Regions from separate parts of the Kocuria sp. KD4 genome, predicted to be linked through region 2. Evidence: predicted binding sites of a transcription regulator. Region 2 holds the regulator's gene; each other region holds the start of a gene.

Region 1 (3,272 bases), 280 kb from region 2:
CGACGTCCTGATGGCCGTGCTCGACGCCGGCGCCGAGGAAGTGCTCGACGAGTCCGACGACTTCGAGGTGGTCAGCGAGGCGACCGACCTGCCCGCGATCCGCACCGCCCTGGACGAGGCCGGTCTCGATTACAACAACGACGACCCCCAGTTCCGCCCCACCATGAAGGTGGACCTGGACGCCGAGGGCGCCCGCAAGTTCCTCAAGCTCGCGGACGCGGTCGAGGAGCTCGACGACGTGCAGAACGTCTACTCGAACGCCAACATCCCGGCCGAGGTCATGGCCGTGCTCGAGGACGACGAGTAATTCCGTGAGTCCCGTGGTGGCCCGGCAGTCCCAACAGCGCGTGCTCGCGGTGGACCCCGGTCTCACCAGGTGCGGTTTCGCCGTGGTGGACATGTCCGCGCAGCGCACCGGGACGTTCGTGCACGTCCAGGTGAGCGGGACGCGCGCGCACGAGGCCCTCGAACACCGCGTGCTGTCGATCATGCGGGCCGCCGAGGAACTCATGGACCGCTTCCGCCCGGACGTCGTGGCCGTGGAACGCGTGTTCGCGCAGAACAACGCTCCCACGGTCGTGGGCACGGCCCAGGCCACGGGCGTCGTGATTGCCGCGGCCGCGGCGCGGGGCATCCCGGTCGCGTGGCACACCCCGTCCGAGGTCAAGGCCGCGGTCACCGGGGACGGCTCCGCGGACAAGGAATCGGTGAACCGCATGGTCGTGCGCATCCTGCGCCTGGACGCCCCGCCGCGGCCCGCGGACGCCGCCGACGCCCTGGCCCTGGCCGTGTGCCACGGGTGGCGCGGTGGGATGGCCGGTGTCAACGCGGCCGAGCGCACGTCCACCCACTCGGGTTCGCGCCCGATGCAGACCCGCCGGGGTGCCGCACTGACTCCGGCGCAGCAGGCGTGGCGACGCGCCGAGACCGCGTCGCGAGCCCCCGGTGCCACTGCGCCCCGCGCATCCGGTACGGCCGCGTCCCGCGCGCCGGGCGCAGCGACCGGTACCCGCGGGCGGCGCGGCCGGGTGTCCTGAGCCTCCCGCTGCGGGCCCGCCTCACGAGCGGGAGCACACGTTCTGGGTGTCCCCGGCGCTTGGTACAGTGACGAGCAGGAAGTCGTACACGTGTTCGAACGGCGCACCACGTCCTGCCCCTAGGTCGCGGCGCGTTCGGACACACCGATGTTCTCGGCCGGCGGCCGTGGGAGGGGAGGGGCACCGTGATCGCCTCGATAACCGGTGAGGTGCGCTTCGTGGGGGCCACGCTCGCCGTGGTGGAGGTCTCGGGCTTCGGCATCGAGGTCAACGCGAGCCCCCGCACGCTCGCCGGGCTGCGGGTCGGTGCCACCGCGCACCTGCACACCGCGTACATCGCCCGCAAGGACGAGGCGCCGGTGCTGTTCGGTTTCGCCCAGGCGGACGAGAAGGAGATCTTCTCCGTCATGCTCGGGGTCTCCGGGGTGGGCCCGCGCACCGCGCTCGCCGCGGTCTCTGTCCTCGGGCCCGACGACGCCCGGCGCGCGATCGCCGCCGGCGACGACAAGGCCTTCACGGCCGTCCCCGGGATCGGACCGAAGTCCGCGCGGCGCATCGTCCTGGAACTTGCGGACAAGCTCGTCCTGCCGGACCCCGCGCCGCAGCAGAGCGCACAGCCCGGCATGCAGGTGTGGCGTGAGCAGGTCGTGGACGCTCTCACGGGTCTGGGCTGGAGCGAGAAGGACGCGGCCCGCGGGATCGACGACGCCCTCGAGACCCAGCCGGAACTGGCGGAATCCGCCAACGTGGCCGAGATCCTGCGCGCCGTGCTGTCCTGGCTCGGCACCGCCAAGGCTACGTCCCACACGCGGACCAGGGGGCGGTGAGCATGGCCGTGGAGGAACGTGGATCGGTGGGCCCACAACGTCTCGTGGGCGCCGAGGGCGACTACGACGACCAGCAGCTCGAGGCGTCCCTGCGTCCGGGGACCCTGCACGACTTCGTGGGGCAGAAACGGGTGCGGGCACAGCTGTCCCTCGTGCTCGAGGCATCCAAGCTGCGCGGGCGCACCGCGGACCACGTGCTGCTGTCCGGGCCCCCGGGCCTCGGCAAGACGACCCTGGCCATGATCATCGCGCAGGAGCTGGATGTCCCCCTGCGGATCTCGTCCGGTCCCGCGATCCAGCACGCCGGTGACCTCGCGGCCATCCTGTCCTCCCTGACCCACGGGGAGGTGCTGTTCCTGGACGAGATCCACCGGATGTCCCGGCCCGCGGAGGAAATGCTGTACATGGCCATGGAGGACTTCCGCGTGGACATCGTGGTGGGCAAGGGCGCCGGTGCCACGTCCATCCCACTGGACCTGCCCCCGTTCACGCTCGTGGGTGCCACCACCCGCGCGGGGCTGCTGCCCGGGCCACTGCGCGACCGGTTCGGCTTCACGGGTCACCTGGAGTTCTACTCCGTCGAGGAACTCGAGCTCGTGCTGCGCCGTTCGGCAGGGCTGCTCGACCTCACCATGACGAGCGAGGCGTTCACGGAGGTCGCATCGCGCTCACGCGGCACCCCTCGTATCGCCAACCGACTGCTGCGGCGCGTGCGGGACTGGGCGCTCGTGCACGGCGTGGAGCGCATCGACGCGCGGGCCGCCGGATCCGCACTCGACATGTACGAGGTGGACGCCCGGGGTCTGGACCGCTTGGACCGCAACGTGCTCTCGGCCCTGGTGAACAAGTTCAACGGCGGCCCTGTGGGGTTGTCCACCCTGGCGATCGCCGTGGGGGAGGAGACCGAGACGGTCGAGACCGTCGCGGAACCATTCCTGGTCCGCGAGGGCCTGCTCGGTCGCACCCCGCGCGGGCGGATCGCCATGGCCGCGGCGTGGGAGCACCTGGGACTCGACGTCCCGGAGCACGCTGCGTTCAAGGACCCGGCGCTGAAAACCGCGCTCGCCACCGAACCGGACTCGGAGGATCCGTCCAGCACGTGACCAGATCCATCCCCTAAGCTGGGGAGGATCGGCCGGGACCTTCGCACCCCTGCGCAGTCGTGCCCGGTCGCGCTGTACGTGCACCTCGACAGAACGGATCCTTCGTGACCATCCTCGCTCAGACCCAGGACGCTGCCGGTGGCGGCGCCGGAACCGCATGGTTCCTGCCCGTGATGCTCGTGGTCATGGTCCTGCTGCTGTGGCTGCCCATGCGCCGACAGAAGAAGGCCCAGGCCCAGATGAAGGCCAAGCAGGCCACCATGGAGCCGGGTACGCGCGTGATGACGAGCTTCGGTCTCTACGGC
Region 2 (3,272 bases):
GACAGGGAGAAGTCCGCGGCCCTCTCCCCGGCGATGAACCGCGTGCCGGTCCCGAGGGCGAGCAACGGGTACATCGAGTACGTGGGGACGAAGCTCAGCACGGAGCGCTCCGGCCCACCGAAGGCCTGCAGGATCTGCTGCAGGATCTCGTTGGACCCGTTGGCGGCCCACAGGTTGTCCTCGGTCAGCTCGTGACCCAGATAGGACGCTAGGGCGGTCCGCAGATTGGTGAAGTCCCGGTCCGGGTAGCGGTTCAGGGACGCCGCGGTATCGGTGACGCGCCGCGTGACGGCCCGAACCACGGGCTCGGGAACCGGATGGGTGTTCTCGTTGGTGTTCAGTGCGACACGGACTTCCAGCTGGGGAGCACCGTAGGGAGACAGGCCCCGCAGGTCGTCGCGCAGCGGAAGGGCTTCGAGGGAATCATCACGAGAATTCACCAGACCAGTCTATGGACTCGGCGCATATCCGGTCACACGACGTCTCACGGTGTGTCGATTCCCGGACCAGTCGTGACACCGCCCGGAGCTTGTCGGCGCACCAGGAGTCGCTCACTTGGCACCGACGGATCACGTCACCGACGGGTCACCGTCAGCGGGACGGGACCTCCAGGACCTGACCGGTGTGCAGGGTGGAGGACGTCAGACCGTTGAGCTCGGCGATGTCGTTCATGACCTCGCGGGTGTCCCGCTGCGGGTCCGCGACGGCGGCGATCTCCCATAGGGTCTGGTCCGCCTGCACCGTGACACTGTGGGTCACGGGCGCCCCCGCCGGTTCCGTGGATGCCTTGACCGTGGGCGGCAGCAGGAAGACGGCGGCGACCACCAACAGGGCCGCCGCTCCCGTGACGAAGGGCAGTCCGATCAGGAAGAACCGGCCGCGGCGGGTGAGCTGCAGCGGCGAGTGAGCGGCGCGCGGGGCGGCCTGGACGGACGCGGCACGGGCCGACGTACGAGCGCGCACGGCGGCGGAGGACGCAGCCGTGGCGGAACGAACGGATAGCGACAAGGTGAGAGCGGTCATGGCTACCTCCTGGTGATCTGACCGGATCCACCCGAAGGTGGCGGTGTTCGAACGCGGAGCGTACTTAGAACACATTTTCGAATCTCTACCAACAGTTCTAGCACGGGTGTACGAATGCTGTCGAGGACCTTTTCGAACACATATTTGAACCCGGGGACGCGCGCGGGTTAAGCTCGAGGTCACACAGGAGTTAGTTGACCCCACGTCTCCGACACGCATAAGCGGCCTCCGCGGCCCACCGCAGGGTGTGCACAGCGTGGACGGTGAAAGGACCCCGCACGTGAGCACTTCTTCCCCGAATCAGCAGGCGTCCGACCGACGCTCGCGCACGCTCACCCCTCGACAAGCACGGATCCTCGGTGCCGTGCAGCACTGCATCACCACGCGCGGCTACCCGCCGTCCATGCGTGAGATCGGTGACACCGTGGGTCTGGCGTCCCTGTCCAGCGTGACCCATCAGCTCGGCCAGCTCGAGAAGTGGGGCTACCTGCGCCGGGATCCGCGCCGACCCCGCGCCATGGAGGTCCTGCGCCCGTTGAGCGCGGAGGAACTCGACCGCCACCTGGGGCCGGCCGACGAGCCCGCGGGTTCCGTGGAGTCCTTGGCGACCCGCGCATCGGGCGCCGCGTCCCCCGCGGTGCACACCATGGGCGACCTGCCCGCCGCGGACGACGACGACGCCATGGTCCCCGTACCGCTCGTGGGGCGCATCGCCGCCGGTGGCCCCATCACCGCCGAACAATCGGTCGAGGAGGTCTACTCCCTGCCACGGCAGTTCGTGGGTCACGGCCAGTTGTTCATGCTCAAGGTCTCCGGGGACTCCATGATCGACGCAGCCATCTGCGACGGCGACTGGGTCGTGGTGCGCCAACAGAACTCCGCGCAGAACGGGGACGTCGTGGCTGCCCTGCTGGACGACGAAGCGACCGTCAAGACCTTCCGCCAGCGCGACGGCCACACGTGGCTGCTGCCCCAGAACACCCGCTACGAACCCATCCTGGGTGATCACGCGACCGTGATGGGAAAGGTCGTCTCGGTCTTCCGCTCCCTGTAGCTCGCCCTCCGAACGGTTCCGGGAACCGCGCGTCGCGTCACGCGGGACGGCACCACGGACGTGAGCACAGCGACGTCGAACGCTCAGGAGCGCGCCAATCGCTCTAACGCCCCGAGAACGGTCGAGCGGTCCGTGGTGGGCCACAGCGGCGGGAGGGACCGGGCCAGGAAGGACCCGTAGCGCGCCGTGGCGAGCCGCGAGTCCAGCACGGCGACGACGCCCTTGTCCCCGCTCGCACGGATCAGTCGGCCGGCGCCCTGCGCCAGGCGCACCGCGGCGTGAGTGGCCGAGACCGACATGAACCCGTTGCCGCCTGCCCGTTCGGCCGCGCGTGTGCGGGCGGTGCCCAGGGGATCGTCCGGGCGCGGGAACGGGATCCGGTCGATCACGACCAGTCGGCACGATTGCCCCGGCACGTCCACTCCCTGCCACAGGCTCATGGTTCCGAACAGGCTCGCTGAGGGATCGTCGGTGAATTCCTTGACCAGGGACGGCAGGGAGGCGTCCCCCTGGCACAGGATGGGCAGCTCTGTACGATCGCGCAGCGCCTCCGCCGCGTCCTCCGCGGCCCGGCGGGACGAGAACAGACCGAGCGCGCCGCCGCCCGAGGCCTCGAGCAGCCCGAGCAGTTCCTCGAGTTGCTCTTCCGAGACGCCACGGCCGGGTTTCGCGAGGTGCTTGGCCACGTAGAGGATGCCCTGGCGGCGGTAGTCGAAGGGGCTGCCCACGTCCACGCCCCGCCACGCGGGGGACCCCGGGCCCTGCAGGCCGAGAGCCCCGGCCGTGGACGAGAACGATGACCCCACGGCCAGGGTCGCCGAGGTCAGCACGACCGTGCGCCCGTCGAACAACCCCTCCCGCAGGGGCCCCGCGACGCTGAGCGGCGCGATGTTCAGGGTCGCCGGTTCCCCTTCGGACGCTCCCACGTATCCCTCGGTGGGCGACCAGCGACCCACGCGGGAGATCCACAGGACGTCATGGGCGGTGTCCGCCGACAGCATGCGCTCGGCGGTGTCCAGCAGCTCGGACAACCGTGAGCGGGCCGCGTGACGTGCCGCGTCCTCGCCCTTGGAATCGCCCTTGGTTTCACTGAGCCCCGTGCGCGCGGCATCCTGAACGCCACCGACCGCGTAGACCTGCTCCTCGGTGAAGCCTCGCGGCAACAGTCCGGACGGGTCGGGGTCGAAGGCGAGAT
Region 3 (3,272 bases), 550 kb from region 2:
CGACGACGGACACGGCAGCGCGCCCCGGCGCTGGCAGGGTGCTTTTCGCGGCGATCGCGGGAACGGTTATCGAATGGTACGACTACGCGTTGTACGGCACCGCGGCCGGGCTCAGCATCGGCCGCTGTTCTTCGCGGGGATGGACTCCGGGGCGTCGCCCAAACGCCGCGGGCTCTACACCTCGTTCGTGCTCTCCGCGCCGCCCGCCGGCATCGTGCTCGCGTGCGTCGCCTTCCTGTGGGCCGCATCCCTGGGCGACGACGCTCTGCTCACGTGGGCCTGGCGCATCCCCTTCCTGGTGTCGGTGGTGCTCTTCGCGCTCGCGGTGTTCATCCGGGCCAAGCTCGAGGAGAGCCCCGAGTACGAACAGGCCCTGGCGCGTGCACCTCCGGCTCCCAGGGCTCGCTCCTGGCCGGCCTGTTCCCCACGGCGGAGCGCTTCAGCGGTATCGCGTTGGCGCGCGAGACCAACGGTGCGATCGTGGCGGGTTTCAGCCCGCTGACCTCGGCGGTACTGATCTCCGCGGCCGGCGGCAGCACGTGGGGAGCGGCCTTGTTACTGGCGGCGCGCTGCCTCAGCCCCGTGCTCGCGGTGCTGCTGATGCACTCGCGGCAGTATGCATGAGACGCCGGTGACATGGTCGGCGGGTCCGGGGCGTCGCCCAGGGCGTCGGGCCCGCGGTATTTCCCCGGTCACGGCGCAGAGAATCACCGACCGGGAGGGCCGATAATCGCCTCACGCGTGTTCCGTCATCGCAGCGTGAGGGTTTCCACCGGCTGGCCTGTGACCGCGGCAATCAGGTCGAAGTCCGTGTCCATGGCCAGCACCGTCAGCCCAGCCTTCTCAAAGATCTCACCCACGCCCGTGTGCGGGCATCTCTCCGGTGACCGACACCGCTGTGGCGTCGGTCGCTTATGCGTGTCGGACGATCTTGGCACCGTCTCATTAGTCGAATAAAGTTTCGAATATCGGCGAGGGTGAGCCATCATGACGGTGCTGGAGATGACGAAGACCGGGCAATACGAGGACCCGTGGGACACGGTTCCGGTGATCGGCGCGGGCATGCCGGTAGAGTGTCCCACGGGGCTGGTGGGCGGCTCCACGGACCCCGCCCACGATGATCTCGCGGTGGTGTGTGACATCACTGGGACGCCGTGTGTGGTGACGTACCGCGGTGAGGAGCATCGCGTCCTGCAGCCCGCCGTTCGCTGGTACGAACGCCGGAATTGGTGGGATGTGGAGGTCCGCGTGCCGCGTGAGAGCCGCACGAGCGCGGTGGATCAGGAGCGGTGGCGGGTGCAGGTCGTCCGGCCCGGGGTGGTTATCGCACGCACCTTCGAGCTGGTCCGGAACCAGTTCACCGATCAGTGGCGGGTGCTCCGTGTCAGCGCCGCATGAGACCGCCCGTGGTCGCTGTGCGGAGTCCTTCCGTGTCACTTCATGTCGCCCGCGGAGCCGTCCGCGATTGACAGAAGTTCGAATAAAGTTTCGAATATGGGCATGTGGTTCCCCCATCTTCACGTGGCCTCGGCCTTCAGTGCGCACTACGGTGTGGCGCGTCCGGAAGAACTCGCCCGGGCGGCCGCGTCCCAGGGAGCACAGGTCCTCGCGTGCACGGACCGGGACGGCCTCTACGGGGCCGTCAAACACGTGCTGGCATGCCGCGCGCACGGTCTCGCTCCCGTCCTGGGTGTGGACATCGCCCTGCTGCGGACCCCGCGCGCCGGCGCGGGAGGCGCGCAGGGCCGGGTGGCCGGGCAGAATCGGGCGGCCGGACAGCGACGTCGTCCGGCGGCACCCGTGGTGATCGGCCGGGTGGTGGTCCTGGCCACGGGACGCAACGGGGGAGCCGGGTACGCGGCCCTGTGCCGGGTGGTCTCCGCCGCCCACCGGGCTCATGACCGGCACGCGGCCCATCCCATCGGACTCAGCGCGGAGCAGTTGGCGCGGCACGTGCATCGTGCGGCGCGCCACGGTGATCCCGGGCTCGTGGTGCTGCTCGGCCCGGACTCGGACGTGGGTCGGCTGCTCGTGGGACGGCACTACCACGCGGCGCGCACTGCGCTGAACCGATGGCGTCACGCGCTGCCCGCGGGGACCCTCGTGGTGGAGACGGTGACCCACCTGGCGCCCCAGGGTGTACCCCTGAGCATGGGGCACGCGGTGCGGATGTTCCAGATCGGGCGGCAGGCGCAGCTGCCCGTGGTGCTCAGCAACGCCGTGCGCTACGCCCACCCGGGGCAGGCCGTGACCGCGGACGTCCTGGACGCCGCCCGGACATTGATGTCCCTCGACGAACTGGCCGGGGCGGATCGCGGTGTGCTGCAACCCAACGGGCAGGGCTGGCTCAAGGACGGTGACGAGATGAGTCTGCTGGCCCGGGAGATCGCCCTCGCCGCGGACCACGGTCAGGCGGGACACGGCGCGCTGCTCGCGGACACCCACCACCTGGCCCAGCGCTGCCGTCTGGATCCGGAGGGGGATCTCGGGGTGGACCGTCCGGTGATTCCGGAGGCCTCGGTGATCGGGGTGAGCGGTGACCCGGACCGGGAACTGGCCCAGCGTTGCTACGCGGGACTCGCCCGGTTGCATGCCGGCGAGGACTGGGACCGCACCGTGCCCGGACTCAACCGGGAGTCCCTGCGCGGACGGTTGGAACGGGAACTCGCGGTGATCGCCCAGCTCGGCTTCGCCGGGTACTTCCTGACCGTGGGGGAGGTCTCGGAACTGATGAGCGGCATGGGTGTGCGTCACGCCGCCCGCGGTTCCGGGGTCTCGTCCCTGGTGGTCCACCTGTTGGGGATCTCACCGGCGGATCCGCTCGAGTACGACCTCGTCTTCGAGCGCTTCCTCTCCCCGCTGCGCCCCAGCCTGCCGGACATCGACATCGACATGGAGAGCGCGCAACGCCACGCCGTCTACCACCGGATCTTCGAACGCTTCGGCCCCCGCCGCGTCACGCTCATGAGCATGCAGAACGCCTACCGCTCCCGCGGGGCCGTGCGGGACGCCGGACTGGCACTGGGGCTCGAGGCCCAGGAGGTGGACCACGTGGCCACCCAGTTGTGGCGCGTGCCCGGGGGCACCCTGCGGGAGGAGATCGCACGCCGGCCCGAACTCGCCCCGCTCGCGCAGCGGCTGCGCAACAACCGGCAGTTGGACCTGCTCGTGGACCTCACCGAACGTCTCGACCGACTACCCCGGCACATCTCCATGCATCCGTGCGGGGTGATCCTCTCCGACACCACCCTGTTGCAGCGCACCCCCGTGCA

What was found. Region 2 encodes LexA, which represses DNA repair genes until DNA is damaged. Its sites were predicted from a motif close to TCGAACANNTGTTCGA; they were not measured.
Region 1: ruvA (Holliday junction branch migration protein RuvA) is a predicted target of LexA. The motif match lies at 1,120-1,135, and genes of this name have one in related genera.
Region 3: HBK84_RS06055 (DNA polymerase III subunit alpha) is a predicted target of LexA. The motif match lies at 1,477-1,492, and genes of this name have one in related genera.

The regions. Positions count from the first base shown of each region.
Region 1 is NZ_CP050449.1:1,591,529-1,594,800, reverse strand. It holds gene HBK84_RS07175 (YebC/PmpR family DNA-binding transcriptional regulator) at 1-307, shown strand, start outside; gene ruvC (crossover junction endodeoxyribonuclease RuvC) at 312-1,037, shown strand; gene ruvA (Holliday junction branch migration protein RuvA) at 1,223-1,864, shown strand; gene ruvB (Holliday junction branch migration DNA helicase RuvB) at 1,867-2,967, shown strand; gene yajC (preprotein translocase subunit YajC) at 3,072-3,272, shown strand, end outside.
Region 2 is NZ_CP050449.1:1,870,969-1,874,240, forward strand. It holds gene HBK84_RS08395 (histidinol-phosphate transaminase) at 1-440, opposite strand, end outside; gene HBK84_RS08400 (LysM peptidoglycan-binding domain-containing protein) at 592-1,023, opposite strand; gene lexA (transcriptional repressor LexA) at 1,304-2,077, shown strand; gene HBK84_RS08410 (ATP-dependent DNA helicase) at 2,161-3,272, opposite strand, start outside.
Region 3 is NZ_CP050449.1:1,316,571-1,319,842, forward strand. It holds gene HBK84_RS06040 (MFS transporter) at 74-502, shown strand; gene HBK84_RS12655 (hypothetical protein) at 481-624, shown strand; gene HBK84_RS06050 (hypothetical protein) at 988-1,398, shown strand; gene HBK84_RS06055 (DNA polymerase III subunit alpha) at 1,501-3,272, shown strand, end outside.